3 regions of the Lysinibacillus sp. A1 genome follow, and region 2 is predicted to be linked to each of the others. Evidence: riboswitches for the same ligand, from Rfam matches in the RefSeq annotation. Region 2 holds a riboswitch; each other region holds the start of a gene.

The links. Region 2 has a riboswitch for cobalamin ahead of PI85_RS15010 (ABC transporter substrate-binding protein). Riboswitches for the same ligand answer to the same signal wherever they lie in the genome.
Region 1: linked by a shared signal. The riboswitch ahead of PI85_RS08825 (ferredoxin) and the one ahead of PI85_RS15010 (ABC transporter substrate-binding protein) in region 2 are both predicted to bind cobalamin.
Region 3: linked by a shared signal. The riboswitch ahead of cobT (nicotinate-nucleotide--dimethylbenzimidazole phosphoribosyltransferase) and the one ahead of PI85_RS15010 (ABC transporter substrate-binding protein) in region 2 are both predicted to bind cobalamin.

Annotation. Positions count from the first base shown of each region.
Region 1 covers NZ_JSZM01000011.1:212,614-219,452, reverse strand. Annotated here, with positions in the region: gene PI85_RS08845 (energy-coupling factor ABC transporter ATP-binding protein) at 1-528, opposite strand, end outside; gene cbiQ (cobalt ECF transporter T component CbiQ) at 525-1,298, opposite strand; gene PI85_RS08835 (energy-coupling factor ABC transporter substrate-binding protein) at 1,304-1,576, opposite strand; gene PI85_RS08830 (energy-coupling factor ABC transporter permease) at 1,578-2,324, opposite strand; cobalamin riboswitch at 2,468-2,653, opposite strand; cobalamin riboswitch at 2,915-3,097, shown strand; gene PI85_RS08825 (ferredoxin) at 3,241-3,612, shown strand; gene cobJ (precorrin-3B C(17)-methyltransferase) at 3,617-5,284, shown strand; gene PI85_RS08815 (sirohydrochlorin chelatase) at 5,299-6,237, shown strand; gene cobK (precorrin-6A reductase) at 6,234-6,839, shown strand, end outside.
Region 2 covers NZ_JSZM01000017.1:81,330-88,168, forward strand. Annotated here, with positions in the region: gene PI85_RS14995 (MerR family transcriptional regulator) at 1-262, shown strand, start outside; gene PI85_RS15000 (class I adenylate-forming enzyme family protein) at 255-1,757, shown strand; gene PI85_RS15005 (acyl-CoA dehydrogenase family protein) at 1,759-3,426, shown strand; cobalamin riboswitch at 3,486-3,667, shown strand; gene PI85_RS15010 (ABC transporter substrate-binding protein) at 3,811-4,782, shown strand; gene PI85_RS15015 (iron ABC transporter permease) at 4,779-5,780, shown strand; gene PI85_RS15020 (adenosylcobinamide amidohydrolase) at 5,777-6,839, shown strand, end outside.
Region 3 covers NZ_JSZM01000012.1:564,727-571,565, reverse strand. Annotated here, with positions in the region: gene PI85_RS12250 (MerR family transcriptional regulator) at 1-218, opposite strand, end outside; gene PI85_RS12245 (methionine gamma-lyase family protein) at 376-1,626, opposite strand; gene PI85_RS12240 (trimeric intracellular cation channel family protein) at 1,971-2,576, shown strand; gene cobT (nicotinate-nucleotide--dimethylbenzimidazole phosphoribosyltransferase) at 2,645-3,700, opposite strand; cobalamin riboswitch at 3,794-3,971, opposite strand; gene PI85_RS12230 (DMT family transporter) at 4,032-4,886, opposite strand; gene PI85_RS12225 (hypothetical protein) at 5,157-5,552, shown strand; gene PI85_RS12220 (rhodanese-like domain-containing protein) at 5,602-5,904, opposite strand; gene hfq (RNA chaperone Hfq) at 6,000-6,230, opposite strand; gene miaA (tRNA (adenosine(37)-N6)-dimethylallyltransferase MiaA) at 6,328-6,839, opposite strand, start outside.

The DNA.
Region 1 (6,839 bases), on a different contig from region 2:
GTAATAGCTATCAAGACCCGCCGTTGGTTCATCTAATAAAAGGACAGTCGGTTCCATCGCTAATACACCTGCCATGGCCACACGCTTTTTCTGCCCTACGCTTAAAAAGTGAATGGGTTTATCTAGTAGCTCAGTCACTTCAGTTTGTGCAACAGCCCATGCTATTTTTTCTTCAATTTTTTCCGTAGACCATCCTAGATTCATTGGACCATAGGCGATATCTTGCTTAACAGTTCCTGAAAAAAGCTGATTATCAGCATCTTGAAAGACGATTCCAACCTGTTGGCGGAGAGCCTTTAATGCCTTTCTAGTATATTGAAGCTTTTCCCCATCAAATGAAATGGTCCCAGCTGTTGGTTTCAAAATACCATTAAGGTGCTGAAATAAAGTGGATTTTCCTGCTCCATTATGACCGAGTATAGCGATTTTTTTCCCTTTTGGAATGTTTAATGTAATATCTGTCAAAGCCTTCGTACCATCTGCATAGGCATACGACAAGTTGTTAAGTTTAAAATAAAATGCTGTCATGAGAAGTACCCTCCATATATGATGAGGAATAAAAAAATAGCCGTCATGCCAAGCCAGTTTTTTTTGCTATAGGCGCCCGTTTCATGCCAATAAACAGTTTCACCACCACGGGCCTGCATGGCATGATTAAGCTCTCGACTGCGCTGAAACATTTCAATAAACAACGCGGCAATTAGCATGGATACTGAACGTAACCATTGCATGGGTGAGTGGTAGCCAAGCCGGGCTTGCTGGGCCAAATGAATTTTTTGCATGCTTTCTAAAAAAATAAAAATAAAACGATAGGTGAGTTCTACTAGCTCAACTAATAAAGTAGGGAGCCGCCATTGTCGGAGCACATAACATATTCCTTGTACTGATGTCGTTAAAATTAAAAAATATAAGCAACTTATACTGCCAAGTACAATAAAGAATAGTTGCTGGGCGGTAGCGATACTGGCTCTCCCAATAAAAATTGTCCAGTTCATATACGTAAATGCCCCCATATGGGCTGGTAATGTATGCGCTGCTGGCGCTATCGAAATAATGATGGATAAGAGACTTGTGAATAAGAAAAAACCAGGTAGTAATAATAGCTTCGCATAATAGTTTAGTGGAATTTTCGCGCCCCAAATGATAAAAGCACTCATTACAAAAAATGTAATGAGTGAAAGTCGTTCATCTCTCATAATAAGCGTGAATAAAAGTAGTCCTAATGAAAATATCATTTTTTCTAGCGGATGAACGAACGCTAGCTTATTGAGATACGCATACTTATCAATGAGTAACATAATCCTTAACCTTCTTTATGCTTGCCACGCATATAGCCAATAAAGTAGCCGATAAAACCAGCACCAATAGCTGCTTGTAGCACGAATAATAAGCTTTCAATTTCACCACTAGGTGGTTCCCACAAACTATCAAACCATGGCTCATATTCTGCATTGATTTCCCCAATGGCTGCTTCTGCTTCACCGTCGGCTCCTCCAAATTCTGCTCCTTTTTGGACGAAAAGAGGGATAATGGCCAATAGCACCACGATGGCTAAAAGTAATAAATTTCGTTTCATATTAGTGCGCCTCCTTTGTAGAGAAAACACGTAAAGATTTTAATTCGCTAATATTATATTTTTTCAAGAAGTTCATGACAATAACTGTTAATATTCCTTCACTCACAGCTAATGGGATTTGTGTTAAGGCAAAAATACTTGCGAACTTTGTAAAGGAAGCCATAAAGCCTCCAACTTCAGATGGGAAGGCTAGTGCTAATTGAACGGAAGTCACCACATATGTACCTAAATCCCCAAGCATAGCCGCAAAGAAAACAGCTAATGAAAACGATAACCCCATTTGTTGCGCCCCTTTAAATACAAAGTAGGCGATAAACGGGCCTACGATAGCCATCGAAAAAGCATTAGCCCCTAATGTTGTGATCCCACCATGTGCTAAAAGTAAAGATTGGAATAATAAAACAATTGTCCCGATGACACTCATCGCTAACGGTCCAAATAATACTGTCCCGAGACCTACTCCTGTTGGATGTGAGCAGCTCCCTGTAACTGAAGGGATTTTTAAGGCTGATAGGACAAAGGCAAACGCACCGGACAGCCCCAGAATCATTTTTGTTTCAGGGTTTTCTTCAATTGTTTTACGAATAGAGCGCAATCCTAAAATAATAAATGGGATGGAGATTGCCCACCAAAAAATAGCCCATTCGATTGGTAAAAACCCTTCCATGATATGCATGGCGAAGGCACGCTTTGGCACCATTAAAAAAGCCAATAGAAAATAACTAAATTTCCACCAAGACAGCTTCAATTTTCTTCCTCCAAACTGTAAATAGATTTTTAGAATGTAGCGTGCGTAATAAAAAAGCACTTTTCCGTTGTTGGAAAAGTGCATAGCTAAAAAAGCAAATAACATTTTCATCTGCTAAGCCGCACACCTATCCTCGTAGGCTGAAACGATCACTTATTTTCGGCAGGTCTCCTGGCTCTAGTTCAACACTTTATAGGTCTTCCCATCTATTGGACAGTGACATGTTCTATAAAGCTCCCTATTACAGTGGCGGGACCGCGCCGGACTTAAACCGGCTTCCCTTTTAAGCAAAATGACGAGCATTTTACACCGAAAAATAGTAAGTTGTGAGATTTCACGACAAAGTGTATCACGAATTTCCATAAATATGCTATACTTTTTTTATAAAAAATTAAAAATAGAATATCAATGTCGAAAATTCTGATAACTAACGTTTTTTAGGATTAAAGAAGGCAAATTCAATTTTTTAATAGCTTTCAACCCTCCTATGAAATTGATAAATTTGTCATGATTTTTTAAAGAAATATTGAAATTTTAAAATAATAAGATATGATTAAGACAGTTTTCTATTATATATACGATTAAAAATTTCATATAAAACGTCGATAAGTGCTCGAAGAACTCGAGATAATAGGGAAATTGGTGAAAGTCCAATACAGCCCCCGCTACTGTAATAGCTGATGAAATCGCAATGCCACCTGTGCAAACTAGGGAAGGTGCGACAGTAAAATGAAGCTTAAGTCAGGAAACCTGCTTATCAGATTGTGCATGCAAACTTTTCGGAGGGAGAAGTTGAAGCAAAAGCGAGGATCTGTCTTTCAATCTATTCGTTTTTATTTGGCTTCTACAAACCTTTACTCTTCGGCAGAGTAAAGGTTTTTTCTTTTTTCCAAAAGCAAATGAGGGGAGATATAAGATGACAACGTGGAATTTAGAGGGGATGAAAACACATCTCTTTATTTGCAATGGCAGTAGCTGTATGAACAAGGGTGGGGAGGAAATTACCCAAGCTATACGAGATGAAATACAGCGTAACGCACTAGATAAAGAAATACATACGACAAGAACGCGCTGTAATGGACGATGCAAGGATGCTTGTGTTGTAATTGCTTACCCTCAGGGGAATTGGTATCGTGTACCATCAACGGAGCATGCTAGAACACTTGTACAGGATTTGCATCATGAATCCTTATATAACGATCATGTTTTTACACTTCGAGAAGGGACATTACAGCGAACAGCGCAAACGACAGCCATTAAAGGGATTGAAAAGGTGAAAGAGGGGTAAAAACATGGCGCAAAAAGGGAAAATTTTCGTAGTAGGCTTTGGGCCTGGAGACTTTAAGCATATTACGACACGTGCAGTAGAGGCTTTACAACAAAGTGATATGATCATAGGCTATAAAACCTATGTTGAGCTGATTCAAGATTTAGTCAGCGCAAAATCCATTGTCAGTACAGGTATGACAGAGGAAGTGTCACGTGCTCAGGAGGCCGTTCGTCAAGCAGAGGCAGGAAGTATTGTTTCGGTCATTTCGAGTGGAGATGCGGGCGTTTATGGTATGGCGGGATTAGTGTATGAAGTATTAATTGAGCTAGGCTGGACAGAGGCAACTGGTATTGAAGTGGAGATTGTCCCAGGTATTTCAGCTATCAATTCATGTGCTAGTTTACTTGGTGCACCCATTATGCATGATGCTTGTACCATTAGTTTGAGTGACCATCTTACGCCATGGAATTTAATTGCGAAGCGTGTGGAAGCCGCAGCTATGGCCGATTTTGTTATTGCTTTATACAATCCTAAAAGTGGTCGCCGTACAAGACAAATTGTCGAAGCGCAACGAATTCTTTTAGAATATCGTTCTCCTGACACACCAGTAGGGCTTGTAAAAAGTGCCTATCGAGAACGTCAGGAAGTGACGATGACGACATTGGCAAAAATGTTGGAACATGATATTGGTATGCTGACAACGGTTATTATCGGAAACTCATCTACGTTCTTCTATGATAATAAAATGATTACACCGCGTGGCTACCAACGTAAATATACACTTGGCGAGGAAAAACAGCCATTACGTCCACATCAACGCTTACGGGAAGAAAATGAGCCATGGGCGATGAATCAAGAGACAGGAACAGCACGAAATGACTTTGCGGCAGACCCTAATGCAGGGAGAATGAATAAACCCAGTATAGCCGTTATGCCAAAGCCGCAAAAAACAGCACTTGAAATGGCTACAGCTGCGCTTGCAATGGTAAAGGGAACAAGTGCTATCAAGGCTACGCCAAAGCTTGTACAACAAAAAATAGAATCAATTTTTGAATTGGCAGTGAGCCCTGGCGTGGCCAATAAATTTTTCACACCACAGCAAATGATGACGTTAGCAGAGGTCGTAGGAGAAGAAGGATCAATGGAATATACACCAGATCATCAAATCCATTTAAAAATACCTACAACAACGCCTGAACGTATCACTGAGAAATTACAGGAAGTAGGCTTTTTATTAGCACCAATTGGTGATGTGTTGTCGTTGAAGGCTTGTGATTTTTGCTACGGTGAAAAAGCAGATTCCATTCCGTATGCGGAGGAAATTCAAGAAAAGCTTGGTGGTATGTCATTACCGAAAACGTTAAATATTGGCTTCAATGGCTGTGGGATGGCTTGTTATCGAGCCGTGTTTGATGATATTGGGATTGTTTATCGCAAAAGTAAATTTGATGTCTTTATTGGGGCGAAGCCAGTCGGACGTACGGCTCATGCAGCACAGCCTGTTGTAGAAGGTTTGGAGCCTGATCAATTAATCCCTTTAATTACAGATATTATTGAAGAATATAAAGCCAATGCGCATCCAAACGAACGTCTATTTAAATACTTCAAGCGGGTGAAAAAGATATTGCATTTTACGTATCAAGATATGTCTTCCAAAATAAAAATAGAGCCAGCTCCGTGCGGCGACTAGTGAGGAGAAAAGTGATGAAAGCTATATTATTTGTTGGCCATGGCAGCCGTTTAGCAGCAGGAAATGATGAGGTGCGTACATTTATCGAGCAAATGAAATCTCGCATTGATGAACAATATTTAGTGGAAACATGTTTCCTTGAATTTGCTTCTCCTAATATTGAAGAAGGTATTACAAACTGTGTGAAAAAGGGTGCTTCAGAGGTACATGTCATCCCGATTATTTTACTTCATGCAGGTCATTCCAAGCTACATATTCCAGCAGAAATCGAGCATGCTCGTGAGCATTATCCGAATATCACATTCACATATGGTCAAACAATTGGCATTCATGAAGAAATATTTGCGATATTACAAGATCGTTTAGTTGAAATTGGATTTGATACTGAACAAGAACAGGAAGACACAGCCATTTTATTAATTGCTCGAGGAGGCAGTGATCCTTATGCAAATGGAGATTTCTATAAAATTACACGATTGCTATGGGAAAAACTACCTGTTAAATACGTAGAAAGTGCCTTTATGGGCGTAACGGACCCACGTGTTGAAGAAGGCATTGAACGCTGTGTCAAACTAGGTGCTAAAAAAATTATTATGCTTCCTTACTTTTTATTCACAGGTATTTTAATGGAGCGTATGCATGTTATGTGTGAGAAATTCAATGAGCAATTTCCAACAAGTGAGATTCAAATTGCCAACTACTTTGGCTACCATGAACGTTTACAAAATGTTCTATTAGAACGTATTGAGCAAGCGGTGAATGGTACATCAACAGGTATGAAGGATCTTGAAGATTATCGGGCTTACGCTGCTATTCATGGGCATGCACATCATCATCACCATCATGATCACGACCATGATCACCATCATGACCATAATCACCACCACGATCATGATCATGGACACGATCATCACCATCATCACCATCATCATGAAGAGGAGCCAGTAAAATGATTTTCATGTTAGCAGGGACGAGTGATGCAAGGAATTTAGGCCTTGAACTGAAAAGGACGGGACATGCTGTAACTGCCACCGTTGTGACGGAATCGGCAGCCTCTAGTCTTGCTGACGCTGGCTTACCTCATTTAATAGGGCGACTTACAGCGGAAGAAATGGCGACTATTATATCGGAACAAGGCTTTCAATTGGTCGTAGATGCCTCTCATCCATTTGCAGAAGAGGCATCGAAAAATGCCATGGCAGCAGCTGAAAAAGCGCAAGTGCCTTATATTCGCTATGAACGTGCTCATGAACATTATGCACACCCACTTATTACAGTCGTGAAGGATTATGAGGAAGCAGCTCAGCTAGCAGCAGAAAAGCGTGGTGTCATTATGCTGACAACAGGTAGTAAAACGCTTGCTACATTTACGAAAGTTTTACAAGGCCTAGAAAATACAAGAGTCATTGCTCGTATGCTCCCACGACTTGACAATATGGAAAAATGTGAGGCGCTCGGTGTGGCACAGCGAGATATTGTAGCCATTCAAGGCCCATTTTCAAAGGAATTAAATGAAGCATTATTCCGTCAATATGGAGTGACCTTAATGATTACC
Region 2 (6,839 bases):
ATTTGCGAAGCTCAAGCTTATTTTCAGAGGAAAGCGTTACGGCTTTTCACTGGAGGAGATCAAGGAAATGGTATTACTTTTCGACTTTGATCGCTCAGGAATTCAGCAATTGGAGCGAACCGTTGAATACGGAGAGCAAAAGATTCAGGAGATTGATAGGAAAATAGCTGAGCTTACCCAAATGAGAAATGAATTACAACAAATGCATGGCATGTTTAATGAAAAATTAACGACTTTAAGGGGAGAGATGCACGATGAATAGTTCCGATTTATTAGCACGTAATGCCCGTAAGTATCCAACAAAGGAAGCCGTTATTTGTCATGGTAGAAGAGTGACCTATTATGATTTAGATGAGCAAGTGACCCGTTTTAGTCATGCCTTATTAGAACAGGGTGTAAGGCAGGGAGATAAAGTTTTGATTTTTATGCCTAACGTTGTAGAGTTTGTCGTTAGCTATTTTGCTATTCAGCGAATGGGTGCTATTGTCGTCCCAGTCAATGCTAAGTTCACATTACAAGAAGTAGAGTATGTGGCACAGCATGCTGAGGCAAAGGCAATTATTGCTCATGAAGCCATTTTTGCGGCAGTCCAGCATATTGCCGTAATCCCGTTAAAAATTAAAACAGGACAACAAGTAGCTGGCTGGCTTCATTATGAAACAATCATTCAAAGTGCCAGTGCCCAAACGATTAAATGTCAGTTGAACGAGGATGATGCTTCGACTATTTTGTACACATCAGGTACGACTGGGAAACCAAAGGGCGTATTGTTTAGCTATCGTAATATATTAACGGTTGCGCAAATGATTGCAGTTGAAATGGAGGTCAAGCCTGAAAGCCGTATATTGCTAATGATGCCATTAACTCATTCGGCTCCATTGCATTTATTTTTAATGGCAGGTGTATTTGTAGGCTCTACAAATGTGTTAACGCCAACTTTTACACCAGACTTATTAATGGATTCCATTGAACAGGAAAAAACAACCCATTTCTTTGGCGCACCTGTTGCTTATTTATTAACAGCACAGATGCCAAGATTGCAATCAGCTGATTTGTCCTCCATGAAATGGTGGGTATATGGAGGTGCACCTTTATCTGAAAACGAGGTTCGTTTCATTCAACAGTCATTCCGCACAACTAATTTAACATGCGTATATGGATTAACAGAGGCGGGACCAAGTGGATCATTGCTATTTGGCAAGGAGCATGAAGGAAAGGCTGGGAGTATTGGACAGCGAGCACCTTTAGGTACAGAGATACGTATTGTTAACGATAGTGGCGAAGATGTACCAGCAGGAGAAGTAGGGGAAATCGTTTTATTTGGTGAGGGTAATATGCTTGGCTACTACAGAGATGAAGCGGCAACTAGTGCGGCCTTTATAGACGGTTGGTTAAAAACAGGAGATCTAGCTCGTAAGGATGAAGACGGTTTTATTTGGATTGTTGATCGAAAAAAAGATGTGATTATTTCGGGTGGAGTCAATATTTATCCGAAAGAAATTGAAGATTGCCTTTTAAGCTTTGAGGGGATATTTGAAGCGGCAGTGGTTGGTGTTCCACATCCACAATGGGGAGAGACAGTGAAGGCTGTTTATTCCGCTAAACAGGATATTAATGAAGAGGCTCTAAAAGATCATTTAGAGGGGCAGCTTGCTAAGTATAAAATACCGCGTATTTTCGAAAAAGTGGAAGCGCTACCAAGGAATGCGTCAGGCAAAATTTTAAAACAATCTTTGAAAGGACAAGAGGTGAGATAGCATGAAAGTTTTACAACAGGAAATAGCAGGCACAAGCAATTTCTTTACAGATGATGATACGCTTCAAAAAGTGTTGGAAATGATGCTGGATAAAGAATTTTTATCTTATGCGCATCGGGAATTGATGGACTTTGGTGAGCTATGTGCGGGTGCTATAGACGTGAGGGCGAAACATACTGATCGACAAGGAGAGCCTCGCCTTCAAAGGTATAATGCCTATGGCGAAGAGGTTTCAGAGGTATGGGTCAATGACGGCTACAAAAAAACAATTGAGGAGACATATAATACGGGGATTGTTGGCTATGTGCATAAAGATATTCCCCAACTAGGTCACAAAGGGAATTATGTCTATAGTTTTGCACAAGGTTATTTACTGTCACATGCAGAGCCCGGTTTTTATTGCCCTGTGACGTTAACGATGGCCACTGCCTATTTATTAGACCATTATGCAGAGGAAGAAGTTAAGCAGCGCTTCTTACCGCATGTTTGTGCAACAGGCGATATGGAGCTATATGAGGGAGCGACTTTTTTAACAGAGCGACAAGGAGGCTCGGATGTTGGTGCGAATGTAGTAGAAGCAAAACTTGTGGAGAATGAATACCGCCTCTATGGTGAAAAGTATTTTGCCTCCAATGCAGGGATGTGTGGGGTTGCAATGGTATTGGCACGAATAGAGGGTGCACAAGCAGGCTCTAAAGGATTAACCCTATTTGCAGTTCCATGGCGAAATGAAGATGGATCGGCTAACCATCTTCGTATTCGACGACTAAAAGATAAATTAGGTGTGAAAGCCGTTCCATCTGGTGAGGTTGAGTTTGATGGAGCACTCGCGTATGTAGTTGGTGATCAAAATAAAGGGATTTATTATATGCTGGAGGCGCTTAATTTATCAAGAATTTGTAATGCTGTGGCATCCATTGGTATTATGCGCCGTGGCTTCTTAGAGGCGAAGCACTATGTGTCAAATCGATATGCCTTTGGTAAACCTTTAACACAGTATCCTATGATCCAGGATACATTAGGTAAATATGCCGCTAAGCTGCATGTAGAAGTAGCCACGATTTTTGATCTTATTCAATTATACGATAAAGTGACAAGTGGTCAGGGAACAGAACAAGACATCATCATGAACCGTTTATATATTGCCATTATGAAAAAGGAAACGGCAGAGCAAGCGGTCCATTATGCAAGTGAAGCAATTGAGCTACATGGAGGGAATGGCTATATTGAGGACTTTGTAACACCACGCTTACTGAGAGATGCGCAAGTGTTGACGGTATGGGAGGGTACGTCTAATATACTAGCTTTGGAGCTTATTCGCTTAGTGGATAAATACAGGGCACATGAATTGTTTATTCAAGAGATGGGCGCGCGATTAGAAGTTTTAACAGACCATTCATTAGTGAAAATCGTTCAAGAGCAATTAACTAAACTATCGGCAACCTTACAAATTTTTAGTACTCTCGATGAAGCGACAAAAACGTTTGAAGCAAAGGATGTTGCCAAAAAAATGGCTCAATTATATGAAAGTGTCGTAGCCGTTGAGTGGGCACAAAAATTTGGTGGGAAATATGACAAACTAGCGGATGTTTATTTAGAGCAAACTTGGTCATTACGAACGATTGGTGCTCCGATGAAAACCGTACAGTATTTTGCTGAAATCGTCTAATAACCTTTGGAGTCGCCTTGATATAGAGGCGACTTTTTTTAATTTCATGTATAATAAAATCAACTGAATAGTATAAAGGTTCTTTACTTATGTAAAGTGAAAAGGGAAATCGGTGTAATTCCGATGCGGTCCCGCCACTGTAAGTGTGAGTTTTTTCAAATGATGCCACTGAAGATTTCGGGAAGGCTTGAAAAAACGTAATGCACAAGCCAGGAGACCTGCCTTTATAGCATAGACATGACAGCCTACGAGGATAGGATGGTGGATTTTGTATCAGTTTTTTGGTGCGATTTTGACCCCTCATCATTCGAAGATGAGGGGTCTTATTTTGATGGAACAATATTTCTAACACCTGAACGCACAAATCAACGAAGGAGGATTCACATGAAGAAATTTTGGAAAATAGGGGTATCGGCATTTTTAACGATAGGGTTGCTAGCAGCTTGTGGACAAGAGGCACAAAAAGACAATTCCACACCTACAAAAGAACAAACACAACAAGAAACATCTAAGGCGGAAGAAGCAACATTCCCTATGACTATAACGGATGCTATTGGGAAGGATATTACACTAGAGGCTCCTCCTGAGAAAATAGTGTCACTTATTCCAAGTAATACAGAAATATTGTTTGGCCTAGGTTTAAAGGATGAAATAGTAGGGGTTACAGACAACGACGATTATCCACCAGAGGTAGCTGAAAAAGAAAAAGTTGGTGGCATGGAGTACAATATTGAACAAATTATTGCCTTAAAGCCAGATATCGTTTTTGCTCATGAATCTAGCATGTCTCTTTCGGAATCAGCTATAGCACAGCTAGAATCGGCGGACGTGAAAGTATTTGTTGTAAAAAATGCCCAAGATTTTAATGAAACCTATACAACGATTGAACAGCTTGGGCGTGCTACAGGGAAATTACCAGAAGCCGAAAAAATCATTGCTGACATGAAGGCGAAAGTGGAAGAGGTTCAGGGGAAAGTGAAAGACGTTGAACCTAAGAACGTTTTTGTAGAAGCCTCTGATGAACCTAATATTTATACAGCTGGACAAGGCACATTTATGAACGCAATGCTGGAGATGATCCATGCAAAAAATGTAGCAGCAGACGGTGATAATTGGTATGAAATTGGTGCAGAACAAATTATCACAAAAAATCCAGATGTCATCGTGGTGACATATAGTTATGTACCTGATATTTTAACAAAAATACCAAAGCGTGCTGGTTTCGATACAATAAATGCAGTGAAAAATAATGCTATTGTGCAAGTAGATGAAAGCACAACAAGCCGTCAGGGACCACGTTTAGCGGATGGCCTTGAGGAATTAGCAAAAGCTATCTACCCTGAGGTATTTAAGTGAAAAAAGTAGCAACAGCCTATGTATTAACATGTACGCTTCTTATCATTAGCATCTGGTGTGGCGTCGCTATAGGCTCTGTTCATATTCCGATAGAAGTGTTGTGGAATCAGTCAGTTGATGAAACAGCTGCCAATATCTTTTGGAAAATTCGCCTGCCCCGTGTGCTTTTAGCGGGGCTAGTAGGAGCTTCTCTCGCCATTGCGGGAGCGGCTTTCCAAGGCTTGCTCAAAAATCCATTAGCAGATCCATATACATTAGGTATTTCATCTGGTGCTTCTGTCGGCGCAGTCATGACAATCTTTTTTAGTATTTCTATGCCTGTTGTAGGCTTGTATGCCTTACCTACCTTTAGCATGATAGGCGCAATCATTACAATGGTGATAGTGATGAGCTTTGCTAGAGTAGTGGACCGTTCTTTAAAGATGGAAACACTGATTTTAACAGGTGTTATCTTTAGTTCATTTTTAGGATCGTTAATCTCGTTAATGATTGCTTTATCGGGAGAGGAACTGCGCCAAGTAATCGGCTGGCTACTCGGTTCTGTTTCTATGCGTGGCTGGCCGTATGTTCAAATGATTATCCCATTTGTCATTGTTGGTTCCCTTATGCTGTGGACACAGAGACGTGAGCTTAATGTTTTGTTATATGGGGAAGAAAGAGCGAAGCATTTAGGTGTCAATGTAAAGCGAAGTAAGTATTTGATTTTAGTAGGTGGCTCCATGCTAACTGGAGCAGCAGTTGCTGTTTCAGGCACAATTGGCTTTGTAGGGTTAGTTGTACCACATATGACAAGAATGATTTGGGGTTCTGATCACCGTCATTTACTTCCATTATCATTTTTTAATGGGGCAACATTACTTATTATTTGTGATTTAGTTGCAAGAACCATCATCTTGCCAAGGGAACTGCCCATTGGTGTCATTACTGCATTTATTGGAGCGCCTGTTTTTTCCTATATTTTTTATAAGCAACGAAGAGGCAAGGGGGTACGGGCGTGATTGTTGTTGAACATCTATCAGGTGGTTATGAAGACGTACCGATCGTCAATGATATAAGCTTTACAGTTGGAAAAGGAAAGATTCTTGGCATTTTAGGGCCAAATGGTAGTGGGAAATCAACATTATTAAAGGTAATGAGTGGTATTCTACCAGCAGTTGAGGGCACGATTTCTATTGATGGAAAAAGCATTCTTTCCTACAATGCCCGTGCTTTAGCAAAAAAAATGGCTGTTTTACCACAGCTCCATGCGAACGCTTTCTCAAACAGTGTAAGAGAGGCTATTTCGCTTGGACGTTATCCACATCAAACAGGCTTTTTTTCAAGTTGGTCTGAGCAAGATGAACAAGCAGTTCAACATGCAATGCTGCAAACAGGCATAAAACGTTATGAGCATACACCGATGGAATTCTTATCGGGTGGTGAACAGCAAAGAGTTTTTGTTGCACAGGCTCTTGCTCAAACTGCGGAAATTTTACTGCTAGATGAGCCGACAAATCATTTAGACATTGCCCATCAGCGGCAAATTTTAGATATGGTGCGGAAGGAAGCTGTGGAGTGTGGTTTAACGGTAGTGATGGTATTACATGATATGAATTTAGCCTCTCTCTATTGTGATGAATTATTGCTCATGGAAAGTGGACAAATGAGAGCTTTCGGGGCACCACATGAAGTATTAATTGCTTCTCAGATTGAAGAAATTTATCAAGCACGAGTAGCTACTTATGCTCATCCAGAAATTCCTAAACCGCAAATTACGATGATGCCTGCAGCAAGCGACTATCAACAGCGAGCTGTAATAAAAAAAGAACATTTTATAATAACGGAACACTTTATTCAGCTTCAGTCAGAGATTCCTATAAAAACGGTATCCTCTGCTGTCCATAACCCTGGAATTGGATGGCATAATTGCTTGTTAAACCGCTCTGTTCCTAGTGATTATGTGATTAGTGATGTAAAGAGAGAGGTTAATGAATTTTTGCAAAGAGGCCATTTTTCGCCTACGAATACAGTTGTCATGCTGACAGCAGTGCCAACAGCTCTTGTGGCGATCAATGAAA
Region 3 (6,839 bases), on a different contig from region 2:
ATCTTCGCCATATTCATACCCTGTTCTAAGTAGTCTTTAATTTCAAGCAATATGTCGACGTCATTTAATGAAAACATTCGACGGTTGCCTTCTGTTCGGTGCGGCTCAATTAAATGGTGTTCTTCATAATAACGAATTTGTCGTGCCGAGAGCTCAGTTAATTGCATTACAATACTCATTGATAATAACGGCATAGTTCGTCTAATTTCACGACTCATTTAAGTCCTCCTCCAATACCCGCTTATCATATAACGAAATTTTTTCACTGTCAACCAACCATGTGAGGTTTCCTAACATGGTTGGCATTATTTTTTTCAATCCGAGAGAAAATTGTAAAAAACTATTCAAATTTACGGTTTGTCCATTTCCTTCTCTCTATTTTTGAATAGCTTGTACCGCACTACAAATTGCAAATTTTACATGCTCATATGTTAGTCCACCCTGTATAAAGGCTGTAAAAGGCGGACGTATCGGACCATCTGCTGTAAGCTCTATGCTGGAGCCTTGAATAAATGTTCCCGCTGCCATAATGACATCATCTTCATAACCAGGCATATAGGCTGGTTCTGGTGCGTAATGAGCATTAATTGGCGAGTTGGCTTGTATTTCCCGACAAAAGGCGATCATTTGCTGTGCGGTTTGGAAAGAAACCGATTGTATTAAATCTGTCCGATGTGCCTGATAACTTGGAGATGTATTCATCCCGATTTCCTCCAGCATAGCTGCCGTAAAAATGGCACCCTTTAATGCTTGTGATACAACATGTGGAGCTAGGAAAAATCCTTGATAAAAATCACCTAATGTATTTAATGTCGCTCCTGCTTCTGCCCCAATTCCTGGTGATGTCATCCGGTACGCACATTTCTCCACTAAATCTGCTCTGCCTGCAATATAGCCTCCAATTTTCGCTAATCCTCCACCAGGATTTTTAATGAGGGAGCCTGCCATTAAATCAGCACCAATCTCTATAGGCTCTTGCTTTTCTACAAATTCACCATAGCAATTATCAACAAAAATAATGGCCTCCGGTGCTAACTCACGAATGTTTGCACACATATCAGCAATTTCTGCGATAGAAAAGGATGGACGTGTTGCATAGCCTTTTGATCGTTGAATGGCAATCATTTTTGTCTTCGCTGTTATGGCCCCTTTCACACCTGACCAATCGATGGTTTGATTATCCAGTAAATCAACATGTGAATAACCGATTTGATAATCTTTTAGGGACCCTGTATCTTTGTCACCACCATCGACAATGGATTGTAACGTATCATATGGCTGACCAGAAATATAAAGCAGCTCATCACCAGGACGTAGCACACCGAATAGACTAAGCGTAATTGCATGTGTCCCTGAAATAATTTGCGGTCGAACAATGGCAGCCTCTGCACCAAACACCTCAGCATAGACACGCTCTAAATTATCGCGTCCCTCATCGTCATAGCCATAGCCATTGGATGGATGTAAATGATAATCACTAACTTGATGTTTTCGAAATGCCGCTAGCACTTTTTGCTGGTTATAAAACGCCATCTCTTCCACCTTAGCATGAAAAGGTCTCACTCTCTCTTCTATTGTTGCCGCTAAAGATAGCGTCGATGCTGATAAATTAGATGTAAACGTCATTCTTTTTCTTCTCCATTTCACAATTGTCATGCATATATTCCGTAAACTTGATTCCATATTTAAATGGACCTCAATTATCCTAGAATTCCCTAATCGTCTACTTGTAATGAACGCTTATGACAGATGTTTTTCTTTATTTCATTACCATCTTATCAATTTGTATAGGTCCCTGTAAAACTTGCCTATTGTTTCTCAGCGAAATTTACGCTAAGCTAATGTGCGGACTTATTTCAAGAAGAGTATTTAATGATGAATTTTGGCTATTAAATTCATAGATTTTGTTACTTACAGGATCTTTATGCTTTAGGAATGAGATTCATTTATTTATAGAAGGGGTGAAAGGGATGGCTTGGGATGTTTTTAGTATTATTGGTACAATTGCCTTTGCTATTTCTGGGGCAATTATTGCAATGGAAGAGGAATACGATTTATTCGGTGTTTATATACTCGGTATCGTCACTGCTTTTGGTGGAGGGGCTATTCGAAATTTACTTATCGGGCTACCTGTCACGACATTATGGGGACAGGATATGATGTTTCAAATTGCACTTGCTGCCATTACCATATTTTTTATTTTTCCTCATCATTTGATTCAACACTGGCATCGTTGGGGCAATTTCACAGATGCAATTGGCTTATCAGCATTTGCTATTCAAGGCGCACTCTACGCCGTAAAGCTGGATATGCCGATCAGCGCTGTCATTGTAGCTGCGGTCTTAACTGGTTCAGGTGGTGGTATCGTGCGTGACTTATTAGCTCGACGAAAACCACTTGTTCTTCGTGACGAAGTCTATGGTGTTTGGGCTGCTCTCGCAGGACTTGTTATTGGGTTTGAAGTTTTTACAGGAGATATCTTCCTTTATATTTTATTTGCGGTAATAACAGCCTTACGTATTCTTTCCTATATGATGAAATGGCGTTTACCTTTGCGAAGGTTGAATCGGGCATAGAGTCTATCATTGATTAAATAAGCACAAATGGTTCCTTAACTATTTGCGCTTATTTTTTTTTTCAGTAACTATTTAGTCAAAAGATTCATTGCTTCTTCCAGCGTCACCATATTTTTCATCATCGAGCAAGCAGCATCTAATAGGGGAAAGGCTAGGGCTGCACCGGAACCTTCTCCTAGCCGCATATTCATGTGCAGCATGGGCTCCACTCCTAGTAATTCAGCGGCAATTTTAGCCCCTGGCTCCTCCGATGCATGAGAAGGTATAATAAAATCCTTTACTTTTGGTTCAATTTGATAAGCAATAAGCGCAGCAATAGTTGAAATAAATCCATCAATCACAACAGGTTTTCGATGACTTGCGGCTGCAAGGATGATACCAGCCATAGCCCCAATCTCTAGCCCTCCAACTTTAGCTAGAACATCAATGATATCATTAGGATTGGGTTTGTTGAGCGTAATTGCTTTTTGAATGACCGCTGCTTTATGAGCAATTCCTCCTTGACCAACACCTGCTCCAAATCCTGTTATTTCAATTGGGTCATAGCCAGTCAAAACAGCTAAAATCGCAGTACTCGGCGTTGTATTACCGATGCCCATCTCACCTGTACCAAGTAGATTGGCTCCTTTTATGATTTCATCTGTTGCCACACGAATCCCCGCTTCAATAGATTGAATGGCCTCCTCTCTAGACATAGCAGGGCCTTGTGCCATGTTATCTGTACCATATTTTACTTTTTGAACGATTACGCCCGAATTGAGTGGAAGATCATCCTTTACTCCAACATCGACCGTTACAACCTTCGTATTCGTCACACTTGCAATCGCGCAAACACCTGTACCTCCTTTTGGGAAATTTAATGTTTGAAATAAAGTAACATCTTGTGGGTTCGTCGTCACACCTTCCTTACAAACTCCATGATCTGCTGCACAGACAATCATCACCTTTTGATCAATCACAGGATATAATTGTCCTGTAATCCCAGAAAGCTGCACAGCAATGGACTCTAATTTACCTAGGCTACCTGGCGGCTTACAAAGAATATCTATTCGCTTCCTTGCTTGCTCCCTACTATTTTTATTAGCGCCTTGAATGTTTTGAATTGTGTCATGTAATAATTGCATTGTCATTTCTCCTCTCGTTCTTCATGAAGACAAAATAAAAAGCCTGTAGTTTATTGTCATGACAAATAAACTACAGACTTTTCCATCATCTATATCCTCTTCAAGCAAATAGGCAGGTCTCCTGGCTTAAGTTCAACATTTCATAGTACCTTCCCAGCAATGAGCTAGTGGTCTTCACTATTAAACTCCCTTTTACAGTGGCGGGTCCGCTAAAGCTTTTCACTTTATTCCCTATTCTCCCTTAATGGGCACCTAATGCTTGTATTAAACTACTTTTAATCTACGACAGCATATTTCTTCTGTCAATATTTGAATGTGATACTTTGTATGCCTATTCTTTTTCTAGCTCGCTTAGCAATGTTGACCCTAATAATAGTACCGCTCCTATTATTTGTAGAAGCGTCATTTTTTCTCCAATAATCATCGTTGAAATGACTAATGATGTCAGTGGATCTATATAGCTAAGAATGGCTATACTTTGCCCTTTCAGCTTTGACATGCCCCAAAAGAACAATAAAAATCCAACCCCTGCATGGACAATACCTAATGTCATTAATAATAGGACTGACTTAAAATTGAGTGTCATAACCTGAAACCCTGTTGTTCCAAGTATATAAAAACAAAGGAAAAAAGCTGCTAAAGATAGTTGAATAATTGTATTTTCCGGTTCTTTTAAGCCACATATACATTTATTTGTAAATGTTAGAGCTGTATAAAAGCATGCAGCGATAAGACCGTAGACAATACCAATAAAATGTTTACTGTCTCCAGTGCCTTGACTTTGGACAATCAAAAATAGTCCGATAATAGCCACACAGACATACAGTATTTTTCTGCCAACTAGCTTCTCTTTTAAGATTATTGGAGATAAACAGATAACTAGTATTGGTGCAAAATAATAACTGAGTGCAGCATTAGCAATTGTTGTTTCTTTATAAGCCTGAAATAAGAAAATCCAATTCCCACATAAGGCAACACTAGAAAGAATTAATTTCCACTTATTTTTGAGAATACTTCTTTTCGTTAAACTTTTCTTTTTAAAAATAAAAATCACTATCAAAAAACAAGCACCAATTAAACTCATCCAAAAAGCGATTTCACTTGAAGACAAAGGGATATACTTGGCAAAAACACCAACTGCACCAAAAATAATCATGGATAATACAAACGCTAATTTTCCGCTCATTACAATTCCTACTTTCTACGTATAAGTATTAACCTACACAGTAGAATCTATTGAAAATGAGCAAACTGTTATTGTATGCCTTAACAGTAGATTCTACTGTAAAGACATTGTTGGGGGTGCTATTGAACGAAACATACAAAATCCCTCCTTCATCGATATAATTGTAACATATTTCTGAAAATTACAGAGTACGATTTATAGATAAAGGGAAAAGGAAACGCTAATTACTTCATAGGTAAGGATAAAATTTTCTTTTTAGGAGGAGTTAGAATGAATGCAAGAGAATTAAGAAACGCGATTGCGGAGACTTGTGAAAATTATGATAGTCATTACGCTCAGTTAGTGAAACCGATTAATCAGTTATTAATGAATGTTGATGCTTCCATCAGTGAAGAAACAGCGTATGTCATTATGGAAAATTTGAAATTATTTTATAGTGGAGATAAATACATGGCGGAATGTCATTTCGATGAGAGTGAAAATTTCTTAAAGGATGGCATTGAGCTTTTACAAAAGGGAGATCTTGCGAATGGCGCTTTACAAATATACGGTGCTGGTTTAAATTTTGCCAGCTATGCTTCAAAGGTTCGCGGCCAAAAAAATGTGAACCCGTACATGAACTTTGAAAAAAACTTTAGCCTCGTCATGGACTCACTCCAAAAATAAGCATATGAAAAAAGAAAGAGTATACACTCTTTCTTTTTTCATTATGTCATTATTTAAATTCTAATTCACCATCGTAAGCTAACATGCCGCCTTCAAGGTTTGTCACATCAAATCCTTGTGCCTCTAAATAAAAACAAGCATTAGCTGAACGGCCACCAGCCTTACAAACGATAATATATGGCTTAGTTTCATCTAATTCCTCAAGACGTTCTGGGATTGTCCCAAGAGCAATATGCTGAGCACCAGGAATCATGCCATGTGCAACTTCATCCTCTTCACGTACATCAATAATATATAGGTCTTCATTTGCATCTAATAGTTCTAATAATTGTGTTGTTTCCATTGATTTCATCAAACTCGTCCTCCAAATATCTATTTCCTCTATCATTATAGCCTGTAGCAAAAAAAACAGCCAGTGTGGAGAACACTAACTGTTTAACAATCTTTTTATGCTTCTGTCTCTAAAAATTCTATTTGTTTAGCTGGAACGAATGTAGAAATGGCGTGCTTGTAAATCAGGTGCTGCTTATTTTCAGCATCCAATAATAAAACTGTAAAATTATCATATGATTTCACAGTCCCTTTTAACTGAAATCCGTTTAATAGAAATACAGTTACAAAAACACTGTTTTTACGTAGTTGGTTCAAGAACGTATCTTGCAAGTTGATTGATTTCATCAAATAGCCTCCCTACTAACTTTCTACCTCTTCATTCCTATAGTAGCACGTTCTACCAATTTATCAATTAGTAATTTTTAGAAATTTTTCTTTAATTTTATAATTGCTCATCTGTCATCACAAAATGGACATCCATTTTATTGCGGAAATAAGTAAGTTGCCTTTTTGCATAGCGGCGAGAGTTTTGTTTTAAGCTGTCAAGAGCGCCTTCTAGCGAACATTTACCATCTAAATAATCATATAATTCCTTATAACCAATGGCTTGTATAGACTGCACACCTCGGATATTTTGTTGCCATAGCCCTCTGACCTCTTCTAAAAGACCATTCTCCATCATCAAATCGACACGGCGGTTAATACGGTCATAAAGCACGTCTCGTGACATATTTTGACCTAGCCCTAAGATCAAGTGATTATAGAGAGGCACTTCACCTCGATTTTGAGCTTCAGCTGCCTTCGACACACCGTTTAATTCTAGCATCTCTAATGCGCGAATGACACGACGTGTATTATTTGGATGAATGGCCTCTGCAGTTTGAGGGTCTAGTTGTTTTAATTTATCGTGCATGGCCTCAGGACCAAGCTTCGCTAATTCATCATAATAGGCTT